One region of the Streptomyces sp. NPDC093568 genome, then DNA from elsewhere that is predicted to be linked to it. Evidence: riboswitches for the same ligand, from Rfam matches in the RefSeq annotation. Region 1 holds a riboswitch; each other region holds the start of a gene.

Evidence for each region. A riboswitch is a leader RNA that binds a small molecule or an ion and turns the genes downstream of it on or off. The one in region 1 is predicted to bind thiamine pyrophosphate.
Region 2: it holds a riboswitch for thiamine pyrophosphate, as region 1 does, so the genes downstream of both, thiC (phosphomethylpyrimidine synthase ThiC) here and ACIRD7_RS19980 (thiamine ABC transporter substrate binding subunit) in region 1, are expected to answer to the same signal.
Region 3: it holds a riboswitch for thiamine pyrophosphate, as region 1 does, so the genes downstream of both, thiO (glycine oxidase ThiO) here and ACIRD7_RS19980 (thiamine ABC transporter substrate binding subunit) in region 1, are expected to answer to the same signal.

The regions. Positions count from the first base shown of each region.
Region 1 is NZ_JBIWJD010000004.1:555,886-565,266, forward strand. Features, by position in the region: gene tsf (translation elongation factor Ts) at 1-573, shown strand, start outside; gene pyrH (UMP kinase) at 769-1,527, shown strand; gene frr (ribosome recycling factor) at 1,707-2,264, shown strand; gene ACIRD7_RS19950 (phosphatidate cytidylyltransferase) at 2,264-3,421, shown strand; gene ACIRD7_RS19955 (SRPBCC family protein) at 3,570-4,019, shown strand; gene ACIRD7_RS19960 (hypothetical protein) at 4,320-4,727, shown strand; gene ACIRD7_RS19965 (epoxide hydrolase) at 4,813-5,985, opposite strand; gene ACIRD7_RS19970 (CGNR zinc finger domain-containing protein) at 6,089-6,664, shown strand; gene rlmN (23S rRNA (adenine(2503)-C(2))-methyltransferase RlmN) at 6,759-7,865, shown strand; TPP riboswitch at 7,901-8,008, shown strand; gene ACIRD7_RS19980 (thiamine ABC transporter substrate binding subunit) at 8,088-9,173, shown strand; gene ACIRD7_RS19985 (ABC transporter permease) at 9,149-9,381, shown strand, end outside.
Region 2 is NZ_JBIWJD010000008.1:278,066-287,446, forward strand. Features, by position in the region: gene ACIRD7_RS30390 (YibE/F family protein) at 315-1,868, opposite strand; TPP riboswitch at 2,222-2,411, shown strand; gene thiC (phosphomethylpyrimidine synthase ThiC) at 2,404-4,242, shown strand; gene ACIRD7_RS30400 (hypothetical protein) at 4,398-5,267, opposite strand; gene ACIRD7_RS30405 (metallophosphoesterase) at 5,461-6,537, opposite strand; gene ACIRD7_RS30410 (LacI family DNA-binding transcriptional regulator) at 6,779-7,891, opposite strand; gene hisC (histidinol-phosphate transaminase) at 8,344-9,381, shown strand, end outside.
Region 3 is NZ_JBIWJD010000005.1:434,292-443,672, reverse strand. Features, by position in the region: gene pknB (Stk1 family PASTA domain-containing Ser/Thr kinase) at 1-1,402, opposite strand, end outside; gene ACIRD7_RS22700 (thiazole synthase) at 1,522-2,316, opposite strand; gene thiS (sulfur carrier protein ThiS) at 2,320-2,520, opposite strand; gene thiO (glycine oxidase ThiO) at 2,517-3,683, opposite strand; TPP riboswitch at 3,681-3,792, opposite strand; gene ACIRD7_RS22685 (hypothetical protein) at 3,845-4,195, shown strand; gene ACIRD7_RS22680 (NAD(P)/FAD-dependent oxidoreductase) at 4,228-5,445, shown strand; gene ACIRD7_RS22675 (Rv2175c family DNA-binding protein) at 5,523-5,888, shown strand; gene thiE (thiamine phosphate synthase) at 6,167-6,829, shown strand; gene metF (methylenetetrahydrofolate reductase [NAD(P)H]) at 7,049-7,972, shown strand; gene ACIRD7_RS22660 (hypothetical protein) at 8,030-8,986, shown strand; gene ACIRD7_RS22655 (phytoene desaturase family protein) at 9,025-9,381, opposite strand, start outside.

The DNA.
Region 1 (9,381 bases):
GAGAAGTTCCAGGCCGTCGCCAACGCGATCGCCGAGCACGTCGCGAAGACCTCCCCGGCCGACATCGAGGCCCTGCTCGCCTCCGAGATCGAGGCCGGTAAGACCGTCCAGGCGTTCGTGGACGAGGCCAACGCCAACCTCGGCGAGAAGATCGTGCTGGACCGCTTCGCGCAGTTCGCCGACGGCTTCGTGATCGCGTACATGCACCGCACGATGCCCGACCTGCCCCCGCAGATCGGTGTCCTCGTCGAGCTGGACAAGCCGAACGCCGAGGTCGCCAAGGGCGTCGCTCAGCACATCGCCGCCTTCGCGCCGAAGTACCTCTCCAAGGAGGACGTGCCGGCCGAGGTCGTCGAGTCCGAGCGCCGCGTCGCCGAGGAGACCACCCGCGCCGAGGGCAAGCCCGAGGCCGCCCTGCCGAAGATCGTCGAGGGTCGCCTCAACGGCTTCTTCAAGGACGCCACGCTGCTCGGTCAGCCGTACGCGCTCGACAACAAGAAGTCCGTCCAGAAGGTTCTGGACGAGGCCGGTGTCACCCTGAAGCGCTTCTCGCGCATCAAGGTCGGCATCTGAGTCCGTGCCGCGATCGGCGCCTCCGCCCTATAGGGTCGAAGGCAGTCGTTGGCGGACGCCGTCACCGCGCACGCGCGCGTGACGGACGACAGCAGATCTGACGAGGAGGCCGTTGCCGCGCATGGGATGCGAAACACACCCGAGCCGGCAATGGCCTTCTTCGTATGTGCACCACGTAACAAAGGCGGGATCTCGATGACCACCAAGGCCCAGAAGAGCGACGACGGCAAAGTACGCGGCCGGTTTCTGCTGAAGCTGTCCGGAGAGGCTTTCTCCGGTGGCGGGGGCCTCGGCGTCGACCCCGACGTGGTGCACAAGATCGCCCGCGAGATCGCGGCCGTCGTGCGCGACGGCGCGCAGGTCGCGGTCGTCATCGGCGGCGGCAACTTCTTCCGGGGCGCCGAACTCCAGCAGCGCGGCATGGACCGGGCCCGCTCCGACTACATGGGCATGCTCGGCACCGTGATGAACTGCCTCGCCCTCCAGGACTTCCTGGAGAAGGAGGGCATCGACAGCCGGGTCCAGACCGCCATCACCATGGGCCAGGTCGCCGAGCCCTACATCCCGCTGCGCGCCGTACGGCACCTGGAGAAGGGCCGCGTGGTCATCTTCGGCGCCGGTATGGGCATGCCGTACTTCTCCACCGACACCACCGCCGCCCAGCGCGCCCTGGAGATCGACGCCGAGGCGCTGCTGATGGGCAAGAACGGTGTCGACGGGGTCTACGACTCCGACCCCAAGACCAACCCGGACGCCGTCAAGTTCGACTCCCTCGGCTACGGCGAGGTCATCACGCGCGACCTCAAGGTCGCCGACGCCACGGCGATCACCCTGTGCCGCGACAACAAGCTCCCGATCCTCGTCTTCGAGCTTCTGGCGGAAGGCAATATCGCCCGCGCCGTCAAGGGTGAGAAGATCGGCACGCTTGTGGGTGAGCAGGGCGGTCGGGGCTGACGCTCCGACAACTCAGACGACAAACCCGTCCGGGGGACGGACGGGGCGGACCCTGACCGGGGGATGGACAATGTCCTGCCGGTCGGGAACCGTGCAGGAAGAAGACGCGACGCAGCCGGCCGCCGCCCCACACAGAGGAACCGCAGCCGGGCCTTACTCAAGACACGCAGGAGCAAGTGGTGATCGAAGAGACCCTCCTCGAGGCCGAGGAGAAGATGGAGAAGGCCGTCGTGGTCGCCAAGGAGGACTTCGCCGCGATCCGCACCGGCCGTGCGCACCCGGCGATGTTCAACAAGATCGTGGCCGACTACTACGGCGCGCCGACGCCGATCAACCAGCTGGCTTCGTTCTCCGTGCCGGAGCCCCGCATGGCGGTCGTGACCCCGTTCGACAAGAGCGCGCTGCGCAACATCGAGCAGGCGATCCGCGACTCCGACCTCGGCGTCAACCCGAGCAACGACGGCAACATCATCCGTGTGGTGTTCCCCGAGCTCACCGAGGAGCGCCGCCGCGACTACATCAAGGTCGCCAAGGGCAAGGCCGAGGACGCGCGTGTGTCCATCCGCTCCGTGCGCCGCAAGGCCAAGGACGCCATCGACAAGCTGATCAAGGACGGCGAGATCGGCGAGGACGAGGGCCGCCGTGCGGAGAAGGAGCTCGACGACACCACGCACAAGTACGTGGCTCAGGTGGACGAGCTCCTCAAGCACAAGGAAGCAGAGTTGCTCGAGGTCTGATGAACGACTCTTCCTGGGGGGCGCCGACCGGGGCCGGGCAGGCCGGGTACTGGGGGGCCTCCGCGCGTGGACCTGTCCAGGGGGCTGCCCCGGCGGGTCCCGCGTACGATGCGCCTGAGGCGCAGCAGACTCGCCCCATGCCCATCGTGCCCGACGTGCCCGCGTATGGCGGAGACCAGGATGACGACCGGGGGGCCGCTCGGACGGGCGGCCCCTTGTTCCACGGCCGGCCCCCGCAGACGCGGTCTCACGACATGCCGCAGGCGCGGCCCTTCGAGGCGGCGCCGCAGAATCCGGAGCCCATGCCCGACGCCCCGCAGCCGGCGCCCCAGCCGCAGAAGAAGAGCGCGGGGCGCGACCTGAGTGCGGCCATAGGGGTCGGTGTCGGGCTGGGCGTGGTGATCGTCGCGTCGCTGTTCGTCGTCAAGGCCGTCTTCGTCGGTGTCGTCGCGGTCGCTGTCGTCGTGGGCCTGTGGGAGCTGACCAAGCGGCTCGAGGAGCGCAAGGGCATCAATGCCCCGCTCGTGCCGCTGGCGCTCGGTGGCGCGGCCATGGTCGTCGCCGGATACGTCCGGGGTGCCGAGGGCGCCTGGGTGGCGATGGCGTTGACCGCGCTGGCCGTACTGGTCTGGCGGATGACCGAGCCACCGGAGGGCTACCTCAGGGACGTCACCGCGGGCGTCTTCGCGGCCTTCTACGTGCCGTTCCTGGCGACCTTCGTCGCGATGATGCTCACGGCCGACGACGGCCCGTGGCGCGTCCTGACGTTCCTGCTCCTCACGGTCGTCAGCGACACCGGCGCGTACGCCATCGGCTGGCGCTTCGGCAGAACCAAGCTCGCGCCGCGCATCAGCCCCGGCAAGACCCGTGAGGGCCTGCTCGGTGCGGTGAGCTTCGCGATGGTGGCGGGCGCGCTGTGCATGCAGTTCCTGATCGACGACGGCACCTGGTGGCAGGGCCTGCTCCTGGGCCTCGCGGTCGCGGCCAGTGCGACCCTGGGCGACCTCGGTGAGTCGATGATCAAGCGGGACCTGGGCATCAAGGACATGGGCACGCTGCTGCCGGGGCACGGCGGGATCATGGACCGGCTGGACTCGCTGCTGCCGACGGCGCCGGTGGTGTGGCTGTTGCTCGTGCTGTTCGTCGGGTCCGGCTGACGGTTTTTTCGGCATCGCATCCGGGAGCCTCCGTTCTGGCTGAGCGGAGGCTCCTTGCTTTGTGGGACGATTTCGATGTACGACCACAAAGGCGCCGTACGTCCGCGAAAAGGCCGTACGCCCGCAAAGGCACTCAAAGGGGGTCGCCATGACCGCCATCCGAGAAGTCATCGACGTCGACTGCACGCCGGACGAGGTCTACGCGTACATCACCAACCCCTCCCACCTGCCGGAATGGCAGCTGAGCGCCGTCGCGGCCGAGTCGCTCGACGAAGGGCCCATCCACTCCGGCTCCAGGGTCCGGGTCACCCGGCGCGTAGGAAGCCGTCAAATCCCGATGACCGTGGAGTTCGACGAGCTGGATCCACCGCACAGCTGGGATCTGCACGGCATCGACGGCCCCGTCCGCGCCCGCAGCCACGGTGAGATCGAGCCGCTCGACGGCGGCCGCCGCTCCCGGGTCTCCATCGAGGTCGACTTCGAAGGCCACGGCATCGGCAAGGTCCTCGTACCGCTCGTCGTCCGCCCCCAGGTCCGCAAGGAACTGCCGCGCGACGAGCGACTCCTCAAGGACCGGCTGGAGGGGGCGAGGGGCTAGGGTTCCCGGCCAGCTCGAACGCCCGTTTCACCCGACTACGGCGGCGCGGACGCAACCGAGCCGTCGACCCGCCCCGCGCGCCCGCACACCGCGCTTCCGGTGTTGTTGACCCGAATTGCGCATCGGGAATCCGTGGGGAAGGTTACACCTGCTCTAAATCCATGAATCACTCCTCTACTCGGAATTAACCGGTCCATTTGTGTGCGAGTAGCCGAAATCCGCGCTTGTGTGATCCTTTCGGGCCCGCATAGCGTAAGGCGAGCTCGATCAAGAAGGCCGGAACCGAACAGAGGAGAACTCGTGAAGTCTCGTTTCCGTCTGGCGGTCACTGCTGCCGCGGTGTCCGTGGCGGCATTCGGTGCGGTGGGCATCTCCACTTCACCCGCGTCAGCGGCTTCGGCAACCTGTTTCGGATACACGGGAAACTTCAACGAATACGGCGCTGACTTCGTCGACTGGCAGTACGGGCCGGACGAGTGCTTCGGCGTGGCGCCCTCGGGGACCATCTGGCACACCTGGTCAGGCGCGGGAGGCTGGAAGGAGCTCCCCGGCAACGGCAAGGCCCTGGCCACGGTCGGCTACTTCGAGAGCTCCGCCGGAAAGGCCGTCAAGGTCGTCACGGAGTCGGGGAACTACTACTGCAACTACGACGACTACGCGACCAATACGTGGGGCGGTTGGTACAAGACGAACACCGACCACTGCTGAATCGAAGAAACCCGTTCCCGGGTGGTTGCCGCAAAACCGCAATCGCCCGGGAACGGGTTCCCCGTAGGCAGGTCTGCAGCCGCGTTCACCGACTGGCGGCCAGCACTGCCCCGAGACCCTCTTGCAGATCTCTGACGAAATACTCGGGAACCTCCAGCGACGGAAAATGCCCCCCGGTTTCGGGCGCCCCCCATCGGACGATCTGTCGGTACCGCTCCTGGGCCCAGGGCCGGGGACACTTCTCGACGTCGTGGGGATAGATAGTGATCGCTGACAGGACGTCGACCCGCAGTTCGGGGTCCAGCGAGTTGTGGCTTTCGTAGTAGATACGCGCCGACGACGCGCCGGTCCGCGTCAGCCAGTACAGGGTGACGTCGTCGAGAACCCTGTCCCTGGAGATCGTCTCGAACGGGCTGTCCTCGGTGTCCGACCACTCGGCGAACTTGTCGAGGATCCAGGCGAGAAGCCCGACCGGTGAGTCGACGAGCGAGTAGCCGATGGTCTGCGGCCGGGTCGCCTGCTGCTTGGCGTACGCCGCGCGGTGGCGCCAGAAATCGCGGGTGTCCTCGGCCCACCTGCGCTCGACCGCCGTGAGCCCGTCCGTCGTCAGCCCGGGCGGTCCCTCCGCGAACGTGGTGTGGATGCCGAGAACGTGCGCCGGGAACCTGCCGCCGAGAACCGTGGTGATGTTCCCGCCCCAGTCGCCGCCGTGGGCTGCGAACTCGCTGTAGCCGAGCCGTTCCATCAACTCCACCCAGGCGGCCGCGATCTTTTCGGTACCCCACCCGGTAGTGGCCGGCTTGTCGCTGTAGCCAAACCCCGGCAGCGACGGGACCACGACGTGGAACGCCGGCGCGTCCGGATTTCGCGGGTCGGCCAGCTCGTCGAGGACATCCACGAATCGCGCGATGCTGTCCGGCCAGCCGTGCGTCAGGACCAGAGGAATGGCATCCGCGCGCGCGGACCGGCGGTGCAGGAAGTGGATACCCAGACCGTCAATGGTCGTGCGGAACTGGCCGATCTGGTTGAGGCGCTCTTCGAACGGCCGCCAGTCGTACCCGGTGCGCCAGTAGTTCACGACATCGACGAGGTCGGCGAGCGGAACACCCTGTTCCCACCGACGGGGCCCGGGCGCGGCGCGAGGGACCGTTTCGCGCTCCGGCAGTCGCGCGGCGGCCAGTCGCGCGCGCAGATCGTCGAGGTCAGCGTCAGTTGCGTGGGCTTCGAATGCGTGTACGTCGCCGGTTGGACGAGGCATAAGACCTCCTGACCGTCATGGAACCGGCCGCTACCTGCCGCGAACCGGCTAAGACGGTTCTAGCAGCCCGCCGAGTCATACGGCAACCGGCTAAGGTGGTTCCATGCGTGCCGGCTTCCCTGACTTCCGCCTCGGCAACGTGCTGGCGACCAGCTTCACGGGGACCCTGTCGGAGCGTCACGGCAACGCCGTGGAGCGCATCCCCACGCCGCACCGACTCGTCGACTGGCTGGCGGTGAGCGGCCTCGCCGTGGACTCCTGCACCACCGCCCAGCTCGACCGCGCCCGGGAACTGAGGGAGTCGATTCACGCCGCCGCGACGGCGGCCGCGATCCAGGACCCCCTCCCCGCGTCCGCTGTCCAAGTCATCAACGAATGCAGCGCTCAGGGCCGGGCCGCGGCGATCCTGACGCCCGAGGGCCGGCGGCGTTGGCAGCTCAGCTCGGCTTCCTGCGTGGAAGACGCCCTCGGCGTGATCGCCGCGGACGCGATCAGCATCATCGCGGGCGAACGAGACGGGAAACTGGCCTTGTGCGCGTCGCCAACCTGCCGAGCGGCCTTCTTCGACACCAGCCAGAGCCGCACCCGCAAATGGTGTGACATGAACACGTGCGGGAATCGCCAGAAGAAGGCGCGCTTCCATGCCAACCAGCGTAAAAACCCCAGATCGGCAGGGTGATCGAGGTCCGGCTGGACGAGTGGCGGGGAGCCGGCGCGTCGTAACCGGCCGCGGCCGCAGTTCACTCAAGTGGATCTGCGACACTGGTTGAGCCATGCCTAAGCCCGGAGAACTCACTTTCGTAGCCCCCCGCGGAGCCAAGAAGCCCCCGCGGCACCTTGCCGATCTCACGCCTGCTGAGCGCAAGGACGCCGTCGCCGCGATCGGGGAGAAGCCGTTTCGTGCCAAGCAGCTCTCGCAGCACTACTTCGCGCGGTACGCGCACGACCCGGAGCAGTGGACCGACATCCCGGCGGGGTCGCGGGCCAAGCTGCACCAGGAGCTGCTTCCCGAGCTGATGACCGTCGTACGGCATCTGTCGACGGACCAGGGGACCACGCGCAAGACGCTGTGGCGGCTGTTCGACGGGACGCTCGTCGAGTCGGTGCTGATGCGGTACCCGGACCGGGTGACCATGTGCATCAGCTCGCAGGCCGGGTGCGGGATGAACTGTCCGTTCTGTGCCACCGGGCAGGCGGGGCTGGACCGGAATCTGTCCACCGCCGAGATCGTGCACCAGATCGTGGACGGGATGCGGGCGCTGCGGGACGGCGAGGTGCCCGGCGGGCCCTCGCGGCTGTCCAACATCGTCTTCATGGGCATGGGCGAGCCGCTCGCCAACTACAACCGGGTCGTGGGGGCCATTCGCCGGCTCACCGACCCCGAGCCCGACGGGCTGGGGCTGTCCCAGCGCGGGATCACCGTCTCGACGGTCGGTCTGGTTCCGGCGATCCACCGGTTCGCCGACGAGGGCTTCAAGTGCCGGCTCGCGATCTCGCTGCACGCGCCCGACGACGAGCTGCGCGACACCCTCGTCCCCGTGAACACGCGGTGGAAGGTGCGCGAGGTGCTCGATGCCGGGTTCGAGTACGTGGAGAAGAGCGGCCGTCGGCTGTCCATCGAGTACGCCCTCATCCGGGACATCAACGACCAGGCCTGGCGTGGTGACCGGCTCGGGCGGCTGCTCAAGGGCAAGCCCGTGCATGTGAACCTGATCCCGCTGAACCCGACTCCCGGCTCGAAGTGGACCGCGTCGCGCCCCGAGGACGAGAAGGCGTTCGTCGAGGCGATCGCCGCCCATGGTGTGCCGGTGACGGTCCGGGACACCCGTGGTCAGGAGATCGACGGGGCGTGCGGTCAGCTCGCCGCGACCGAGCGGTAGTCTGGCCAGCGTAAGACCGTCGTAAGCACATCTTCATATTCCGACAGGGGAGCGCCACAGCGCTGAGAGTGCGGCAACCGGGCCGCAGACCCTCTGAACCTTGCCCAGGTCATTCTGGGTAGGAAGTTCGGTCACCACTCAAGCTGTTGCGCCCTGCCCAGGAGTCGAAAAGGCTCCTGGGCAGGGCCGCGTCTCTTCCTGGTCCATCCCAGGAGGAATTCAGTGAGCACAACCAAGAAGTTCGCGGCCGTCGCCGTCGGGCTGGGCCTTGTCACGCTGTCCGCGTGCGGATCCTCCGACTCGGGCAGTGGCAGCGGAGAGTCCACGAGCAAGACCGTGACGCTCGTCAGCCATGACTCGTGGGCCGTCTCGAAGGACGTCCTCGCCGCGTTCGAGAAGCAGTCCGGCTACAAGGTCCGGGTGCTCAAGGACGGCGACGCCGGGCAGGCCGTCAACAAGGCGATCCTGACCAAGGACAACCCGCAGGGCGACGTCTTCTTCGGCGTCGACAACACCCTGCTCTCCCGCGCCCTCGACAACGACCTGTTCCAGTCGTACGAGGCCAAGGGGTCCGACCTGATCCTGCCCGAGTTCCGGATCGACCAGGACAAGCACCGGGTCACGCCGATCGACACCGGCGACATCTGCGTCAACTACGACAAGGCGTACTTCACCGAGCACAAGCTGGCCCCGCCGGCATCGTTCGACGATCTGATCAAGCCCGCATACAAGGACCTCCTCGTCACCGAGAACGCCTCCACCTCCTCGCCCGGCCTCGGCTTCCTGCTCGGCACCGCCGCCAAGTACGGCGACGACGGCTGGCAGGACTACTGGAAGAAGCTGAAGGCCAACGGCGTGAAGGTCGTCGACGGCTGGGAGCAGGCCTACAACGAGGAGTTCTCCGGCTCCGCCGGCGGCAAGAAGGCCAAGGCCGACCGGCCGCTCGTCGTGTCGTACGCCTCCTCGCCGCCCGCCGAGGTGATCTACGCCGACCCGAAGCCGGCCAGCGCCCCCACGGGTGTCGCGGACGGCACCTGCTTCCGGCAGGTCGAGTACGCGGGCCTGCTCAGCAACGCCAAGAACACCGAGGGCGGCAAGGCGCTCCTCGACTTCCTGCTGACCAAGACGTTCCAGGACGACATGCCGCTGAACATGTTCGTCTACCCCGTGCGGGAAGCCGCCCAGGTTCCGCCGGAGTTCGTGAAGTACGGCCCGCAGGCCAAGGACCCTCAGACCATGGACCCCGCGAAGATCGCCGACAACCGTGACGACTGGGTCAAGTCGTGGACCTCGCTCGTACTGAAGTAGCGGAAGCAGCACCCCGCGAAGGACGCAGGCGGAGCGCGGCGGTGCGGCTCGGCCTCGTCGCCGTGCCCGTCGCGTTCTTCGCGGTCTTCTTCGCCTACCCCGTCGCCGCGATCGTCGGGCGCGGTCTGAAGGTCGACGGGGTCTGGCAGTTCGGGCGTCTGCCGGAGGTGCTCGGGCAGTCCGACATCCGGCACGTCCTGTGGTTCAC
Region 2 (9,381 bases), on a different contig from region 1:
TTCAGCGGGTGCACAAGGGGCGCGTGAGGGCGCTTCCGCCCCGCGGAGTGTGCTTCGCGCTCCGCCGGATGGGCGGAGTCGGCTGCGGGGCTTCTGGGCGAAGGCACGGGGCTTGGGGTGCCGGGTACGGGGCTTGGGGTGCCGGGTACGGGGCTTTGGGCGCCGACGACGGGGCTTGGGGCCTCATCGCCTCTGTCGGCCGACGTCTGGAGCCCCGCCTACCGAAGCCCTACCTACCGAAGCTTTACCTACCGAAGCCCTGCCCACCGAAGCCCCACCCCCCGAGCCGCCCACCGAAGCCTCCCCCTGACACGTCACCGCTTGCGCCGACGACCCCGCCCGCCCCGTCCCGGAGCTGCCTGACCGCTCGCCGGAACCGGCTCGGCACCGACCGGCACCGCACCCTTTTCCGGTCGGTCGGCCGAGACCACCAGGGCCGCGAGGGCCGTGGTGACCGGTACCGACGCGACCAGTCCGATGGAGCCGACCAGTGTGCGCACGATCTCCTCCGCGACGAGCTCGCTGTTGGCGACCGTGCCGACGCCGCTCTGCGCGATCGAGAAGAGCAGCAGCAGCGGCAGCGCGGCGCCCGCGTAGGCGAGGACGAGGGTGTTGACGACGGACGCGATGTGGTCACGGCCGATGCGGATGCCCGCGCGGTACAGCCCACGCCAGCCCATCGTCGGGTTCGCCTCGTGCAGCTCCCAGACCGCGGACGTCTGCGTGACCGTCACGTCGTCGAGGACACCGAGCGAGCCGATGATGATGCCGGCGAGCAGCAGACCGCTCATGTCGATCGACGGATACAGCCCGTGGATGAGGCCGGTGTTGTCGTCCGTGTTCCCGGTGAGCGCGGCCCAGTCGATGAACACCGAGCCGAGGACGCCGATCAGCAGCAGTGAGATGAGGGTGCCGAGTACCGCGACCGAGGTACGGGCCGAGAGACCGTGGCACAGATAGAGGGCGATCAGCATGATGGCGCTCGATCCCACCACCGCCACGACCAGCGGGTTCGAGCCCTGGAGGATCGCGGGCAGGATGAAGAAGTTCAGCACCAGGAAGCTGATGGCCAGCGAGATCAGCGCCATGAGGCCCCGCAACCGCCCGACGACCACGACGGCGAGTGCGAAGATCCCGGCGAGGACCGCCAACGGAACGCGCCGGTTCACGTCGGTCACCGAGTACTGCAGGTCCTTGGGGGCGGATGGCTCGTAGGCGGCCACGACCTCCTGGCCCTCGTGCAGCTGGCGCGACTGGTCGGGCTGCACGATCTCGGTGAACGTACGGCCCTTGTCCTTGCCGGTGTCGACACGGATCGTCGCCTTCTTGCAGGTCCCCTTCTCCTGCTGCACCGCGGCGGACCCCTCGGCGGTGGAGGTGTCGCCGGTCGGGGGCACTCCCGAGGCGCCCACGTCCTTGCAGTTCACCTCAACGACCTTGGTCACGGTGGCCTGCTGGGTCTGCCGGTCGAAGCCGACCCCGGTGCGCTCGTGCGGCGGGGCACCGCCCGGCCACAGCACCGCTAGCCCGACGACCACCGCCGCGGCGAACGGGATCAGGACCGCCGCGATGACCTTGCGCAAATGCTGCGAGACGGGAGCCGCCGGACCGTGGGCGTGACTGTGCGAGTGCCCATGACCGTTCCCCGGCCCATGTCCGCCGTTCCCATCACGACCGTCACCACCGTCACCACCGTCGCCCCCATGACCCCCAGGACCCCCGCCGCCGCCGCGTCGCCCGCCGGATCCGGGACCGCGGTCGTGCGGACCACTGGAACCGGGACCACGGTCGTGCGGACCACCGGAACCGGGTCCGCGCTCGTACTCACCGCCAAACCCGCCGCCGAAGCCCTCGCCGTGCTCGCGCATCCCGCCGGCCCCGGGGCCGTGCTCGTGCCACCCGCCGTTTCCAGGCGTGTGGCCGTCCTGGCCGCCCCCGGAATCCCGGCCGTAGCCACCCTCGTAACGGCCCCCGGGAACCCCTGGACCCCGGCCGTCCACACGTCCGTTGCCCTGCAAAGGGCCACCTCCAGGAACGCCCCTGGGACCGCCTCCCGAACCGCTCCCGGGACCGTTTCCGAAGCCGCTTCCAGCACCCGGTCGGCGTGGCGGTTCGGGCGGTGGGTACGGAGGTTCATGCGTCGTGGTCACCGACCGATCATCGCAAGAACGAATGGGGCCCCCTGTTCACCGCGCCCGAATTGACGCTAGCGTGGTGCCACCTTTGTACACGCGGGAGCTCGGAGCACCGGGCTGAGAGGGCGCTGACCTCCGTCCCAGCGATGTTTCACATGAAACATCACCCATCACGAGTGATGTTGCACACGAAACATCGGCAGACGGATATCGCTGCGTCGACCGCCGAACCTGTTACCGGGTAATGCCGGCGTAGGGAGTAGGTCTCATGACCATCAAGGACGCGCGCACGCCTGCCTCCAGCCAGGACGAACAGTCCATGTCGGACCAACAGTCCAGGCGGGACGAACAGTCCGAGCAGGGCGAAAAGCCCACGGAGGCCGGGAAGTCCATCGGCTGGCACAAGGCGTACGTCGAGGGCTCACGCCCCGATCTGCGAGTGCCGGTCCGCCAGGTGCACCTCACCAACGGGCAGTCGGTCACGCTGTACGACACGTCGGGCCCGTACACCGATCCCCTCACCGAGACCGACGTCCGCAGGGGGCTTTCCCCGCTGCGGGAGAACTGGATCATCGCCCGCGGCGATACCCAGGAGTACGCGGGCCGGCCCGTCCGTCCCGAGGACGACGGGATCAAGCACACCTCGCCGCGTGGCGGCCTGCGCAACCTGGACGCGGTCTTCCCCGGACGCCCGCGTCAGCCGCGTCGCGGCCGTGACGGCCAGGCGGTCACTCAGCTCGCCTATGCCCGCCGTGGGGAGATCACACCCGAGATGGAGTTCGTGGCCATCCGGGAGAACGTTTCGCCCGAGGTGGTGCGCGAGGAGATCGCGGCGGGCCGGGCCGTGCTGCCCGCGAACGTCAACCACCCGGAGATCGAGCCGATGATCATCGGCAAGCGGTTCCTGGTGAAGGTCAACGCCAACATCGGCAACTCCGCGGTCACCTCCTCCATCGAGGAGGAGGTCGAGAAGATGACCTGGGCGACCCGCTGGGGCGCTGACACGGTCATGGACCTGTCCACCGGCCGCAACATCCACACCACCCGCGAGTGGGTTCTGCGCAACTCCCCCGTGCCGATCGGCACGGTGCCGCTCTACCAGGCGCTGGAGAAGGTCGACGGCAAGGCCGAGGAACTGACCTGGGAGATCTACAAGGACACGGTCATCGAGCAGGCCGAGCAGGGCGTGGACTACATGACCGTCCACGCGGGCGTCCGCCTGCCGTACGTGCCGCTCACCGCGAACCGCAAGACCGGCATCGTCTCGCGTGGCGGCTCGATCATGGCGGCGTGGTGCCTGGCGCACCACAAGGAATCGTTCCTGTACGAGAACTTCGAGGAACTCTGCGAGATCCTCGCCGCGTACGACGTCACGTACTCGCTGGGCGACGGGCTGCGGCCGGGCTCGATCGCGGACGCCAACGACGACGCGCAGTTCGCTGAGCTCCGCACGCTCGGGGAACTCAACCGGATCGCGAAGCGTTTCAACGTACAGACCATGATCGAGGGTCCGGGTCACGTCCCGATGCACAAGATCAAGGAGAACATCGACCTTCAGCAGGAGATCTGCGATGAAGCCCCGTTCTATACGCTCGGCCCGCTGACCACGGACGTCGCGCCGGCGTACGACCACATCACGTCCGGCATCGGTGCCGCGATGATCGCCTGGTGGGGCACGGCGATGCTCTGCTACGTCACGCCCAAGGAGCACCTGGGCCTGCCCAACCGCGACGACGTCAAGACCGGCGTCATCACCTACAAGATCGCTGCCCACGCGGCCGACCTCGCCAAGGGGCACCCCGGTGCACAGGAGTGGGACGACGCGCTGTCCGACGCACGCTTCGAGTTCCGGTGGGAGGACCAGTTCAACCTCGCCCTGGACCCGGACACGGCACGGGAGTTCCACGACGAGACCCTTCCGGCAGAGCCCGCCAAGACGGCGCACTTCTGCTCGATGTGCGGGCCGAAGTTCTGCTCGATGAAGATCTCCCAGGACATCCGCCGCCAACACGGCGGTTCCCAGGAGGAGATCGTGGAGGGCATGGCTCAGAAGTCGAAGGAGTTCGCCGCGGCGGGCAACCGGGTGTACCTGCCGATCGCGGACTGACGTCGACGTCCTGACCCAGGGCGCCATGCCCTGGTGTAGGGATGGCCGAGCCGGCTCGTCGGCTTGCGCCTCCCCGAGGAAGGTTCCTCGGGGTTCCGTCGAGGAGGAGGTCCCCTGCCGGGGGCCTGCTCGCAGCGGGGGCGCAAGCCGAGGGGTTACTCCGGCTGGTGTTCCGGACCTCCGAAGTCCGGGCTCGTGTAGTCCGGGCTGCTGAAGCTCGGACGCGGGCCCGCGGCGGGGCCGTTGTCCGGGCTGCTGAAACCCGGGCGGTCGTAGCCGAGGTTCGGGATCCGGCCGGCCGGTGCCGACGGTGGCGTGCGGTGCAGGACCGCCGCCGTGCCGGGGTCGGCGAGCGCCTCCCGAAGGAAGGGCAGCACGCCGCGCTCCAGCAGGGCTTCGCGCCAGGCTTCCCTGGCCCGTGCCACCTCTTCGCTCAGTTCGCCGTACGGCCCGCCGTCGAAGGCCGGACGGTTGCGCAGGGCGGTGAGGAGGAGGCCGACGGCGGCGACCAGGATCGCGGCCGCCGCGATGGCGCCGAACACCCATCCGGTGGTGAGCATGGTCTGGGCGAAGGCCGGCTCGGGGTTGAACATCTTCAGGATGTAGCCGACGAGCAGGAATATCGCCGCGGCGGTGCCCGCGAGGACGGGTGCCAGGACGGCGAGCACGGCGACGACTCCGGGACCGGCCGTCTCGGCGACTTCTCCCATGGTGGCGGCGAGCCCCATCCCGCCCGTGCCCGACTCGGTGGAGCCGGACTCGCGGACGGACGACGGGGTGGACGGCGCCGGCCGGCGCAGTTCCTCGCGGACCTTCACGTAGTGCTGGTACTCGGTCGCCGCGGCCGCCGTGATGAGTGCGGTGGCGTTCAGCGCCATGGTGCGCAGCTGTTCGGGGTTGAGCCGCTGTCCCACAGCGGCCAGTTCCGGGCGGTGTGGTGCGGAGCGCAGCGCCTCGTCGAGGATCCGCTCGTACTCTTGGCGGTCCTCGCTGTGCAGGTGCTGCGGAACGCTGTTCATGTGCATCCCCCGATGCTCCGTAGGGCTTGGGGCTCGCATGCCAACGAGCCGTCGGGCAGAAACGGAGGGGAGCCTGCTACGGATAAGCCGATGGTAGAGCGGTGACGGCACGCGGTGACAGGGGGTTTGCCAAAATTGGGCCCTGGCCTGCGCCGTCCTCCGTCGCTGTGCGATGGGGGGACGTCTGCCCGCTGAACGTTCAGATATCCAGCGGAAGTTGCTGCACCAGCAGCTTTCCGGCCATGGTCACGCCGCCGTCCATCGCGATGGCGAGCCCGTCCGCGTAGAGGTGCGGTCCCTCGACCAGCGGTCCGGCGTTGTCCTCGCCGTCCTCGGAGCCGACGTCGCCCAGCAGATACGGAATGGGGCTGTGGCCATGAACGATGCGGGTGCCGCCGTACGTATCGAGCAGGGAGCGCACATGGTCGGCGCCGCCCTCGTCGCGGAAGGAGAAGCGCCTCGTGAACTTGCGGAAGAGATCCCAGCACTCGTCGGCGTCGTTGCGGGTGAGCGTCTCGCGGACCGTGTCGTTGACCGCCTCGATCGAGTCGCCGTAGTCGAGATAGGCGGTGGTGTCCGAGTGCACGAGCAGATGGCCGTCGACCTCCTCAATGGCGTCCAGCCGGGACATCCACTGCAGGTGGTGGTCCTGGAGGCGGTCCATGTCGGTCTTCTGGCCGCCGTTGAGCAGCCAGGCCGCCTGGAAGGTGGCCGTGCCCGCGCCGGAGTTGACGGGGGTGTCGCCGAACCGCTTGGCGCCGATCAGCAGCAGCTCGTGGTTGCCCATCAGGGCCTTGCAGTAGCCGCCGGCCGCGGCGGCCTCGGCGGACAGCCGCATCACGAGGTCGATGACGCCGATGCCGTCCGGGCCGCGGTCGGTGAAGTCGCCGAGGAACCACAGCCGGGCGGTGCCCGCGCACCAGTTGCCCGCCGCGTCGATGAGGCCCTTCTCCTGGAGGGCCGCCATCAGCTCGTCGAGATAGCCGTGCACATCGCCGACGACGAACAGCGGGCCGGAGCCGCGCGTGGACTGCTGGGCGGGCAGGGAGGCGGGATCGACCTGCACCTGGACCGTGTCGCCGCGATTGATCACCGGCAGATCGCGCTGCGTGGGCGTGTACCCCTCGGGATAGGACTCGTCGAGGGGCGGGGCGACCTCGCCCGGGTGCGTGCTGTGGGCGTACGGACCGGTCTCGTGGACGTATGCGGGCACCCGGAAGTCGCGCAACGTCGCCGTGCGCTCCACCTCGGGTCCCTGACCGGCCCCCTGAGTCATCAGACCCCTCCACCATCGCGCCGCACCTGCACCGCATCGGACTGCCTGGTCGCAGCGGCCCGCGGGTGTCGTGGGCCCATCATAGGAATGCCGATCGCGCCATGTGATGACCCAGGGGTGGTGAATCGGAGCAGGACTCCTGTTCACTGCGGCTTTCGCCCCGATTGGGCCGGGCTTCGACCACTCGACAAACGCGCCGGGCCGGCCCCCCGACCAGCCCGTGCCGTGCTTCGGCGCGCCCTTACCGCTCCTCGGGGGACCGGGGCGGGCTGACCGTCGTCCGCGGCGGACGTCGCTGGGACGAGGTACGCACGATCAGCTCGGTCGGTATCACCTGCTCGACCGGCTGGTCCGAGTCGACCCCCTCGATGGCGTCGATGAGGAGCTGGACCACCGCCGTGCCGATCCGGCGCGGCTTGAGGGAGAGCGTGGTGATGGGCGGCTCGGTGTTGGCGTACACCGTGGATTCGCTGCAACACACCAGAAGCAGGTCGTCCGGTACGCGCAGACCGTAGCGGCGGGCCGCGGCGAGCAGGTCCGTGCCGTTCGGGTCGAACAGGCCGTAGACCGCGTCGGGACGGTCGGGGCGGGCGAGCAGCCGGTCGGCGGCGACGGCGCCCGCGCACGGGTCGTGCGCCGGGTAGGCCTCGTACACCGGGTCCTGTCCGACGCGCTCGCACCAGCGCAGGTACGCCGTAGTCGACAGATGGGTGTACGTGTCCGTGGTGGTGCCCGTCAGCAGGCCGATCCGGCGGGCGCCGGCGTCGGCCAGGTGATCGAGGATGCCCATCACGGCGGCCTCGTGGTCGTTGTCGACCCAGGCGGTGACCGGGAGCGAGCCGGCGGGGCGGCCGTCGGAGACGACCGGGAGCCCCTGTCTGACCAGTTCGCTGACGACCGGGTCCTGGTCGGAGGGGTCGATGACGACGGTGCCGTCGAGGGCGACGTTGGACCAGACGTCGTGGCGCGAGGTCGCGGGGAGGATCACGAGGGCGTAGCCGCGGGCGAGCGCGGCCGAGGTGGCCGCACGGGCCATCTCGGCGAAGTACGCGAACTCGGTGAAGGTGAAAGGTTCATCCCCGTATGTCGTCACGGTCAGGCCGATGAGTCCCGACTTGCCCGTGCGAAGGGTGCGGGCCGCGGCCGAGGGCCGGTAGCCCAGCCGGTCGGCGACCTCGCGGACATGCCGCCGGGTGGCGTCGGGGAGCCGGCCCTTTCCGTTGAGGGCGTCGGAGACGGTCGTGATGGAGACTCCGGCGGCGGCCGCCACGTCTCTGATGCCCGCCCGACCGGGCCGACTGCCTCGACGTGAGGTTTCCGCGCGGCTCACCTGGTGCTTCCCTGCTGCTGTCATGGCGAGCCGATAGTAGGGCTCATGCGGTGGGGTAGTGCGGACGCATATGCAATCGTTGACAGGCACGTTTCTGCAAGGTCATGAGGCGTCAAACTCCTTTGAAATGAAGGGAGTTGAACGATCCAATGGCAGGACGTGACTTGTCGGCGCGCATGGGCCTGCCAAGTGCCCGATGTTTCGAAGAGGTCTCAACTCACCTTCACGGGTGATGCGCGCCAGGGCGTGAGCCACCGGCGCGTAGATATATGTGTGGCGCGCCCCCCGATTCGTACGCCTTCGTATGACGATGCCCGTGATGCTGGTGTGACAGGTGGGATCAGCAGACGGGCCTGCTCCACCCGTACGCATCGGCCCCTGCTCACCTGTACGCATCGGCGCCGAATCCTCATAAGGTGAGAAGTATTGGAGCCGGCGGTTTTGATGGGCCGCCGGTCGTCGCGAGGAGGACTGCGGTGAGCGAGACGAGCCCCAAGCTGCGTGCCGAGCTGGAGGGGATCCCCACCTACAAGCCCGGCAAGCCTGCCGCGGCCGGTGGCCCGGTGGCCTACAAGCTGTCCTCCAACGAGAACCCGTATCCGCCGCTGCCGGGCGTGATGGAGACGGTGATGGCCACCGCCTCGTCCTTCAACCGCTACCCGGACATGATGTGCACGGGGCTCATGAACGAGCTGTCCGAGCGCTTCGGAGTCCCGCTCTCCCACCTGGCCACCGGCACCGGCTCGGTCGGCGTCGCCCAGCAGCTGATCCAGGCCACCGCCGGACCCGGCGACGAGGTCATCTACGCCTGGCGCTCCTTCGAGGCGTACCCGATCATCACGCAGATCAGCGGCGCCACGTCCGTGAAGGTGCCGCTGACCTCGGGCGACGTGCATGACCTGGACGCGATGGCCGCCGCCATCACCGACCGCACCAGGCTGATCTTCGTCTGCAACCCCAACAACCCGACGGGCACGGTCGTGCAGCGGGCCGAGCTGGAACAGTTCCTCGACCGGGTGCCCAGCGATGTCCTGGTGGTGCTCGACGAGGCGTACCGCGAGTTCATCCGCGACCCCGAGGTGCCGGACGGGGTGGAGTTCTACCGCAAGCGGCCGAACGTCTGTGTCCTGCGGACGTTCTCCAAGGCGTACGGCCTCGCCGGCCTCCGCGTCGGTTTCGCGATCGCCCATGAGCCGGTCGCGGCGGCACTGCGCAAGACGGCCGTGCCCTTCGGGGTGAGCCAGCTCGCGCAGGAGGCGGCCATTGTCTCGCTGCGTGCCGAGGACGAACTGCTCGGCCGGGTCGGGTCGCTGGTATGTGAGCGCAACCGCGTGGTCGACGGGTTGCGCGCACAGGGCTGGACCGTGCCCGAGACCCAGGCCAACTTCGTGTGGCTGCGGCTGGGGGAGCGCACCGTTGCCTTCGCGGAGGCGTGTGAGCAGGCGGGCGTGGTGATCCGGCCGTTCCCGGGCGAGGGTGTGCGGGTCACGGTCGGGGAGGCCGAGGCGAACGAC
Region 3 (9,381 bases), on a different contig from region 1:
CCTTCAGCTCGCTTCGCGCCTTCGCCAGCGGATAGCCCTGGAGGTCGGGCACCTTCACCGTCTCCGGGCCGGCCGAGATGACCAGCGCCACGGAGTCGTTGTGACGTATGCGGGCACCGGTCTCCGGGTCCGTGCTGATGACGGTGCCGCGCCTGACGGTGTCGCTGTAGGAGCGCTCCACCTTGCCGACGTCGAGCCCGGCCTCCTCCAGCCGGTCCCGGGCCTGCGCCTCGGTCTTGGACAGCAGTGGCGGGACCTGGGTGAACTGGCCGGAGTTGATGTACCAGATGCCGACACCGAGGCCCAGGACCAGCAGGACGGCGGCGACGACGAGGAGCGGTCCGCGCGGCGCGCGCGAGCCCGACCGGCGCCGGGGCGGCGGGGGCGGCGGCGTCTGGAGCCGGCTGGTCCGGTTGAGGACGGCCTCGGGCTCGTCCCCGTTCACGGGGAGCGGACGCTGGATGTTCAGTGCGCGGGGGATCACGCTCGTGCGGTCGTCGGCGTTGCTGTGCTGCGCCGAGAGCGCCTGCGGCGGCACCGCGTCCAGCTGGTCCTCGCTCAGCGCGGCGCGCGTCTGGCGGGTCTGCGCGAGCAGTGCCACGGCGTCGTAGGGGCGGATGTCCGGGGTGCGCGCGGTGGCCGACGCGACCAGCTCGTCGAGCTCGTACGCCAGCCCCGGCACGATCGCCGAGGGCGGCGGGACGTCCTCGTGCAGGTGCTTGTAGAGCACCACGGCGGGGGAGTCCCCGTCGTGCGGCTTCTCGCCGGTCAGCATCTCGTAGAGGACGACACCGCACGCGTACACGTCGACCCGGGCGTCGGCGGTGCCGGGCTGCTCTATCTGCTCGGGGGCGAGATAGGAGACGGTGCCGAGGACGGCGCCGGTGGTGCTGGTCACGGTGTCCACGGACCGCACGAGCCCGAAGTCGGCGACCTTGACCCGCCCGTCGTCCCCTATCAACACGTTCTCGGGCTTCATGTCGCGGTGCACGAAACCGGCCCGGTGCGCGGCGCCGAGCGCGGCGAGCACCGGCTCCAGGATGTCCAGGGCGGCCCGCGGCTGCAGCGCCCCGCGGTCGCGCAGCACGTCACGCAGGGTGCAGCCCGCGACGTACTCCATGGCGAGATAGACGTACGACCCGTCGGTGCCCTGGTCGAAGACCTGCACCACGTTCGGATGCGCCAGACGGGCGACGGACTTCGCCTCCCGGATGAACCGGTCGACGAACGCACCGTCCACCGCCAGCGCGGGATGCATCACCTTGAGCGCGAGCACGCGGTCCAGGCGGGTGTCCAGGGCCCGGTAGACCGTGGCCATCCCGCCGACCGCGATCCGCGCGTCCACGCGATACCGGCCGTCGAGCACCTGCCCGACCAGAGGGTCCTGAAGGGTCGTATCCACGCAGGTGAGTGTACGAGCAGACACTGACACGCCGTCCGGTTCGGCCGGGATCGGAGCGGGACTGAAGCTGACCTGTGACGGACGCCTCACTGGCCGAAGACTTTCCCTCGAACGCGCGTTCAGAACGCGGGGCGTTCCGGGTCCAGCCGTGCGAGGCCCGCCACCGGCGACGACGCCTCCGCGAAGTGCCGCCGCGGGATCCGCCCCGCCCGGTACGCCAGCCGTCCCGCGTCCACCGCGTGCCTCATCGCGTCGGCCATCAGCACCGGCTCCTGCGCCCGCGTCACCGCCGAGGCGAGCATCACACCCGCGCACCCCAGCTCCATCGCGAGCGCCGCGTCCGACGCCGTACCGGCACCCGCGTCCAGGATCACCGGCACGCGCGCGTGCTCGACGATCAGCTGGAAGTTGTGCGGATTGCGGATGCCGAGCCCGGAACCGATCGGCGACCCGAGCGGCATGATCGCCGCGCAGCCGACGTCCTCCAGCCTCCGCGCCAGCACGGGGTCGTCATTGGTGTACGGCAGCACGGTGAAACCGTCGTCCACCAGCGTCTCGGCCGCGTCCAGCAGCTCGATCGGATCCGGCAGCAGCGTCCGCTCGTCGGCGATGACCTCCAGCTTGATCAGCTCGGTGCCGAGCGCCTCGCGCGCGAGGCGGGCCGTCAGCACGGCCTCCCCGGCGGTGAAGCAGCCCGCCGTGTTCGGCAGCACCCGGATCCCGAGCTTCTCCAGCACGGACAGCACCGAACCGTGCACCGACGGGTCCACCCGCCGCATCGCGACCGTCGTCAGCTCCGTACCGGACGCCACCAGCGCCCGCTCCAGCACGTCCAGGCTGGGCGCTCCGCCGGTGCCCATGATCAGGCGGGACGTGAAGGACGTACCGCCGAGGACGAAGGGATCGTCGGCCATGGTTCAGCCTCCTTGGACGGCGGTCAGGACCTCGACGCGATCACCCTCGGTCAGGGGCGTCGACGGCCACTGCGTGCGCGGGACGACGGTTTCGTTGAGGGCGGCGGCCACTCCGGAGGGCGCCGCGGTGAGCAGCTGTACGGCGCCGTCGAGCGCCGTACCGGGAGCGATCTCTCGTCGCTCCCCGTTGAGGGAGATGTTCATGCCGGCTGCTCCGTGAGGACGGCGGCGGTGAACCGCCGGGGTGTGAAGTCGCGGGCCTCTTGAGGGAGTTCACCGGTGGCCAGCACATGCGCCATGACGTCTCCGGTGACCGGTGTGAGCAGCACGCCGTTGCGGTAGTGCCCGGTCGCCAGCGACAGTCCCGCAAGCTCGGTCGGGCCGAGCAGCGGCGCGTTGTCGGGGGAGCCGGGGCGCAGGCCGGCCCGGGTCTCGGTGAGCGGCAGTTCCGTGATGCCCGGCACCAGCTCATGGGCGTCGCGCAGCAGTTCGTACACCCCGCCCGCGGTCACCGTGGTGTCCCAGCCCTGCTCCTCGCTCGTCGCCCCCACGACCAGCTCCCCGTTCTCGCGCGGCACCAGATACACGTGGCTGCCGCGCACCACGGCCCGCACGGTCCGGCTCAGGAACGGCGCGTACCGCCGCGGCACGGTGAGCCGCAGCACCTGCCCCTTCACGGGCCGCACGGGCGGCAGTACCTCGTCCGGGACACCCGCGAGCCGCCCGCTGAGGCTGCCGCCCGCGAGGACCACCTGGTCCGCGCCCAGCTCGGTGCCGTCCGTGGTGGTGACGCCGGCCGCCCGGTCCCGGACGACATCGAGGCGCTCGGCCCACGACCGGTGGAAGACCACGCCGGCCCGCTCGCACGCGGCCACCAGCGCCCCGGCCAGCCGCCGCGGGTCGATCTGATGGTCGCCGTCCACCCGCAGCCCGCCGCGCACACCCGGCGCGAGCATCGGCTCCAGGCGCCGGCACTCGCGCCCCGACAGCCACTCGGAGTCCAGCCCCGACCGGTGCTGCAGGGCGTGCAGTTCGCGCAGGTGCGCGCGGTCGTCGGCGTCCAGCGCGACGGCGAGCGTGCCGCAGCGGCGGTAACCGAGGTCGTGGCCGGTGAGGTCGGTGAGCTCGGCCGCGAAGTCCGGATAGCGGCGGGCCGAGGCGAGGTTCAGCCCCAGCAGGGTCTGCTCGCCGTAGTGCAGTTCCGTGACGGCGGCCAGCATCCCGGCCGCCACCTGGGCGGCGCCGCCACCCGGCTCCGGGTCCACGACGGCCGTCGTGAACCCGCGCTGCGCGGCCCGCCACGCCGTGACCAGGCCGATGATTCCGCCCCCTACGACGAGGACGTCTGACGTTCGCGTACGCGACATGGGCGTCCAGCCCCTCCCTTCGCCGGCATGACCCGGATCAGGTTCGTACGGTCGGAGGCCGCCAGCCTCCCTCTCAGCCCGGTGCGTCCGGGCTCCCGCGAGTGCTCTACTTGGGCCACCCTAGCCCGCTGCCGTATGTCTCAGTAAGGGAGCCTCAGCCCATGGCCCGCTCGCTCGACGGTCTCGTCCTCGCCCCCGTCGCGGACCAAGCCCCAGGTCAGGTGGGTACCCGGACCCGGTTCACGTACCACGAGAAGGACGGCGAGATCTGGGCCGAGTACGCGGGCGGCGACGTCGTACGCGGGTATCTCGTGGGCGTCCGGGAAGGCGACCGGCTGGACTTCCGGTACGTGCAGCTCAAGCGGGACGGGACCACGTCCTCGGGGCACTGCGTGTCCACGGTGGTCGACCTGCCCGACGGGCGGGTGCGGCTGGAGGAGAGCTGGGAGTGGGAGTCGCAGCCGGGCAGCGGCACCAGCGTTGTGGAGCAGGTCACTGAGCACGACTCCTGACTGACAAATTGTCAGTTGTCTATGGTGATCAGGTGAGCGAGCAGACGACGCAGTCGCAGCGGTCCGTGGTCGTCGCCGGCGCCGGCATGGCCGGCGTGCAGACGGCGGTCGCCCTGCGGGAACAGGGCTTCACCGGCACCATCACCCTGATCGGCGCCGAGCCCCATCAGCCCTACGACCGGCCGCCCCTGTCCAAGGCCGTGCTGCTCGGCAAGGCCGAGGGCTCCGCCTTCGACGTCGACTTCGACGCGCTCGGCATCGACCTGCGGCTCGGGCGCGAGGTGCTCGGCGTGCGCGTCGCCGACCGGGAACTGGACACCGAGGCCGGGCCCGTCCCGTACGACGTCCTCGTGCTCGCCACCGGCGCCGAACCGATCCGGCTGCCCGGCGCCGAGGGCGTGCCCGGCGTGCATCTGCTGCGCACCCTGGACGACGCCGAGCGGCTGCGGCCGGTGCTCGCCCGCCAGCACGACATCGTGGTCGTCGGGGCGGGCTGGATCGGCGCCGAGTTCGCCACGGCCGCGCGCGAGGCGGGCTGCGCGGTGACGGTCGTGGAGGCCGCCGACCGGCCGCTCGCGGGTGCGCTGCCCGCGGAGGTGGCCGCGCGGATGACCGCCTGGTACGAGGACAGCGGCACGGAGCTGCGCACCCGCGCGCGCGTGGCGCGCGTCGAGCCCGGCGCGGTGATCCTCGACGACGGCTCGCGGCTGGCCGCGGGCGCCGTCGTGGTCGGCATCGGAGCGCGGCCCGCCACGGCCTGGCTGGCCGGCTCGGGCATCGAGCTCGGCGCGCACGGCGACGTCGTCGCCGACGACCGGCTGCGCACCTCCGCGCCGGACGTCTACGCGGTCGGCGACTGCGCGTCCTTCCCGTCGGCCAGGTACGGCGAGCGCCTGCTCGTGCACCACTGGGACAACGCCCTCCAGGGCCCGCGCACGGTCGCCGCGAACATCCTCGGCGAGACCGCCGCCGTCTACGACCCCGTGCCGTACTTCTGGTCGGAGCAGTTCGGCCGTTTCGTCCAGTACGCCGGTCATCACGCCGCCGCCGACACGACCCTGTGGCGCGGCGATCCCTCGGGCCCGGCGTGGAGCGTCTGCTGGCTGCGGGAGGGGCGCCTCGTCGCCCTGCTGGCGGTGGGCCGGCCGAGGGACCTCGCGCAGGGGCGGCGGCTGATCGAGTCGGGCACGCCGATGGACGCGCGGCTGCTGACGGACCCGGCCCGGCCGCTGAAGGCGGCGACGGCTTAGCGCGTTGAGGCGATGGCTCCTCCCAGGTGGACCGGCCTGACTTCCGACTGTCAGTGGCAGATGGCAGGCTTGTTTCCGTGACCGAGATTGACGCAAAGATCGATGCTCTCGTCCCCGCCTGGCTCACCCTGCCCGACATCGCCGAACAACTCGATGTCGAGGTGACCCGCGTCCGGCAGCTGGTCAAGGAGGGCCAGCTCATCGCCGTACGCCGTGGTGAGAACCGCGCGCTGCACGTCCCTGCCGCCTTCATCGACGGCGACAAGGTCGTCAAGGGCCTGTCCGGGACCCTGACGCTGCTGCGGGACGACGGCTTCACGGACGAAGAGATGCTGGAGTGGCTCTTCACTCCCGACGAGAGCCTGCCCGGCACCCCCGCGCAGGCCCTCAGCGAGAACCGCGGCACGGAGGTGAAGCGCCGCGCCCAGGCGCTCGCCGTCTGAGCCGAACACCGGGATCCGAACAACGTCCGGCGTCCGGGCCGGGGCCGTGCGGGCCCCGGCCGCGGGCCGGCACGACCCCGGCGCCGATCGATCGCCGTCGGCGACGGGCGTGGTTCCGCGCCGCCGTACACGAGGACACCGCCGGGCCGCATACGACGGCACCGCCGGGGCCGCCCGCCGACCGGCGCCGCCCCGCCCGCTCCGCTCCGGCTACCGTGCCTGCGTCCGGCACCCGCCCGACCTCACCCGACCGGCAGTCCGACCCCAGGGGGCACCGCATGTCCGAAACCGTCACCGCAGGCAGCGTCCGCAGTCAGCTCGCCGACGCCCGGCTCTACCTCTGCACGGACGCCCGTAAGCGGCAGGGCGACCTCGCGGAGTTCCTGGACGCCGCGCTGGCCGGTGGCGTCGACATCGTGCAGCTGCGCGACAAGGGCATGGAGGCCGCCGAGGAACTGGAACACCTGAAGGTCTTCGCCGACGCCTGCGCCCGGCACGGCAAGCTGCTCGCGGTCAACGACCGCGCGGATGTGGCGCACGCCGCCGGCGCCGACGTCCTGCACCTGGGTCAGGGCGACCTCCCGGTTCCCGCCGCCCGCGCGATCCTCGGGGACGACATCCTGATCGGCCGCTCCACGCACGCCGACACCGAGGCCGACGCGGCCGCCGCCCAGGACGGCGTGGACTACTTCTGCACGGGCCCCTGCTGGCCCACCCCCACCAAGCCCGGCCGCCACGCGCCCGGCCTCGACCTGGTCCGGCACACCGGCTCCCTCGCTACCGACCGCCCCTGGTTCGCCATCGGCGGCATCGACCTCGGCAACCTCGATGAGGTGCTGGAGGCCGGCGCCCGGCGCGTCGTGGTCGTACGGGCGATCACGGAGGCGGACGACCCGGGCGCGGCGGCGGCGGAGTTCGCCAAGCGACTGCGGCAGGCCTAGGCGCGTGCTCTCGGCGTGCCGGGCGACGGCGACCTAGGCCGACCGGAGGCGGGTTCGGCCCCGCCGACGTCTCAGCCTGTGGTCAGCGCGGCCGCGTTCCCGTGGGCTTGGGGCGCTGTTCGGCCGTCGTTTGTCCAAGGAGTGGACAACAGGCCGACAAATCGGGCAAATGTCCGGCGTCCGGTTGGGGGACCGGGGACCCCTGGCTAACCTGCGGGTATGGCCCTCGGCAGCGCATCCATCAGATCGGACCACGCTCGCACCGTGCGCGAGATGCTCGCGACCGGCAAGACGACGTATTCCTTCGAGTTCTACGCCCCCAAGACCCCGAAGGGCGAGCGGAACCTGTGGAACGCGCTGCGCCGGGTCGAGGCCGTCGGCCCTGACTTCGTCTCCGTGACCTACGGCGCGGGTGGCTCCACCCGCGCCGGCACCGTCAAGGCGACCGAGGCGATCGCCTCGGACACCACGCTCACCCCGATCGCCCACCTCACCGCCGTCGACCACTCGGTGGCCGACCTGCGCAACATCATCGGCCAGTACGCCGACGCCGGGATCCGCAACATGCTGGCGCTGCGCGGCGACCCGCCCGGCGACCCGCTGGGCGAGTGGGTGCGCCACCCCCAGGGCCTGACGTACGCCGCCGAGCTCGTCGAACTGATCAAGGCGTCCGGCGATTTCTGCGTGGGCGTCGCGGCCTTCCCCGCGATGCACCCGCGCTCCGCGGACCGGGAGCTCGACGTCCGGCACTTCGTCGACAAGTGCCGCGCGGGCGCGGACTACGCGATCACGCAGATGTTCTTCGATCCGGAGGACTACCTGCGGCTGCGCGACCGCGTCTCGGCCGCCGGCTGCGACACCCCGATCATCCCCGAGATCATGCCCATCGCCAGCACGAGGACCCTGGACCGGATCCCGTCCCTCACCAACGCCGCCTTCCCGGCCGCCCTGAAAGAGCGGATCCTCACAGCGAAGGACGATCCGGCGGCTGTACGCTCGATCGGGATCGACTTCGCCACGGAGTTCTGCGCACGGCTGCTGGCCGAGGGAGTGCCCGGACTGCACTTCATCACGCTCAACAACTCCACGGCGACGCTGGAAATCTACGAGAACCTGGGCCTGCACCATCCCCCGCAGGCCTAGACCGGCCGTCCTGACATACGTCACACTGCGTAGGCGGCCACTGGGAGAGGGGCGTACATGGGCTGGACGGTCCTCTACATCGCGTTCGGCATCGTCGCGCTGTGGCTGTTGGGCGAGGTGCTGCTGCAGTACAAGGCACGGCTGCGCTGGCGGCTGCTCGCCTTCGCCGGATTCCTCGGCGTCGTGGTCGGGGTGCTGATCCCGTCCGTCATCGTCATCGGTCTGGGCGCGGCGGCGTTCGCGGTCGGCCAGACCTACGTCACGCTGTCTTTCCGCCGCGGCTTCTCGGCGGGCTGGGCGGTCTCCGCGCCGGCCCTGGGCCCGCTGGCCGCCGCCAAGCGCCGCCGCGGTGAACCGGAGCGCCAGGAGCCGACCCTGGAGGTCTCCGGCCTGGAGGAGTCCGAGGACGGATTCGCTGGCGCCGCGGCCCCCTACGGCCAGGAGACCGCCGGCTACGGCGACGACTACGACCGCGACGACGTCTTCACCCCGGCGCGCGGCCAGCACAACGCCGCGGAGACGACGGCGGTCTACGAGCCGCAGCCGATGCCGGACGACACCGGCTCGTACGGCATATACGGCGACCCCGCCTACGCCGGCGCCGACCAGAACTACGCGGCCGCGGGCCAGCAGCAGCCCCAGGACCAGTACGCGACGGCCGACCAGAGCTACGGGTACGACGCCTACGCCGGCTACGACCAGCAGAATTACGGCTACGACCCCAGCGGCCAGCAGCAGTACGCCGCCTACTCCGACCCGTACATCGGCGCCCAGACCTACGGCGGCGCCTCCTACGACGCCTACGGCCAGCAGCAGTACGGCCAGCAGGGCTACGGCCAGGACCAGTACGCCACCGGCGGCTACGGCGAGACGACCCCGCCCGGCGGCGTCTGGGTCCCGCAGCAGCGCACCGACGAGGCGTACGGCGGCGAACTCCCGCCGGAGCAGCAGTACCCGTACCAGGGCAACGGCCAGGAGAACGGGCAGGGGTACGACGAGCAGTACCGTTTCTGACGGCCCCCCGCGACACCCCTCACCCGCTCACCCGCGGATCACTGAGAGCCGCGGAACTCCGGCCCCTCCACGATCAGCCCCGCCACCAGCGCGCCCGACATCCCGGCGTGCGGCAGCCCGCCGCCCGGGTGGGACCAGCCGCCGACCGTGAACAGCCCCGCTACGGCCGTGCTGTTGGACGGGTGCAGCAGACGTCCCCGCGCCGCGGCCAGCGCGGGTGCCGGAACCGCTCCGCCCCGCACCCCGGTCACCTCCGCGATGTCGGCGGGAGTGCGCACCTCGTGCCAGAGCAGCCGGTCGCGCAGGTCCGGCACGGCACGCTCGGCGACCGTGATCAGGTGCTCGGCCTGCCGGTCGAAGATCTCAGGTCGCGCCCCGCTCCCGTCGGGCTGTGC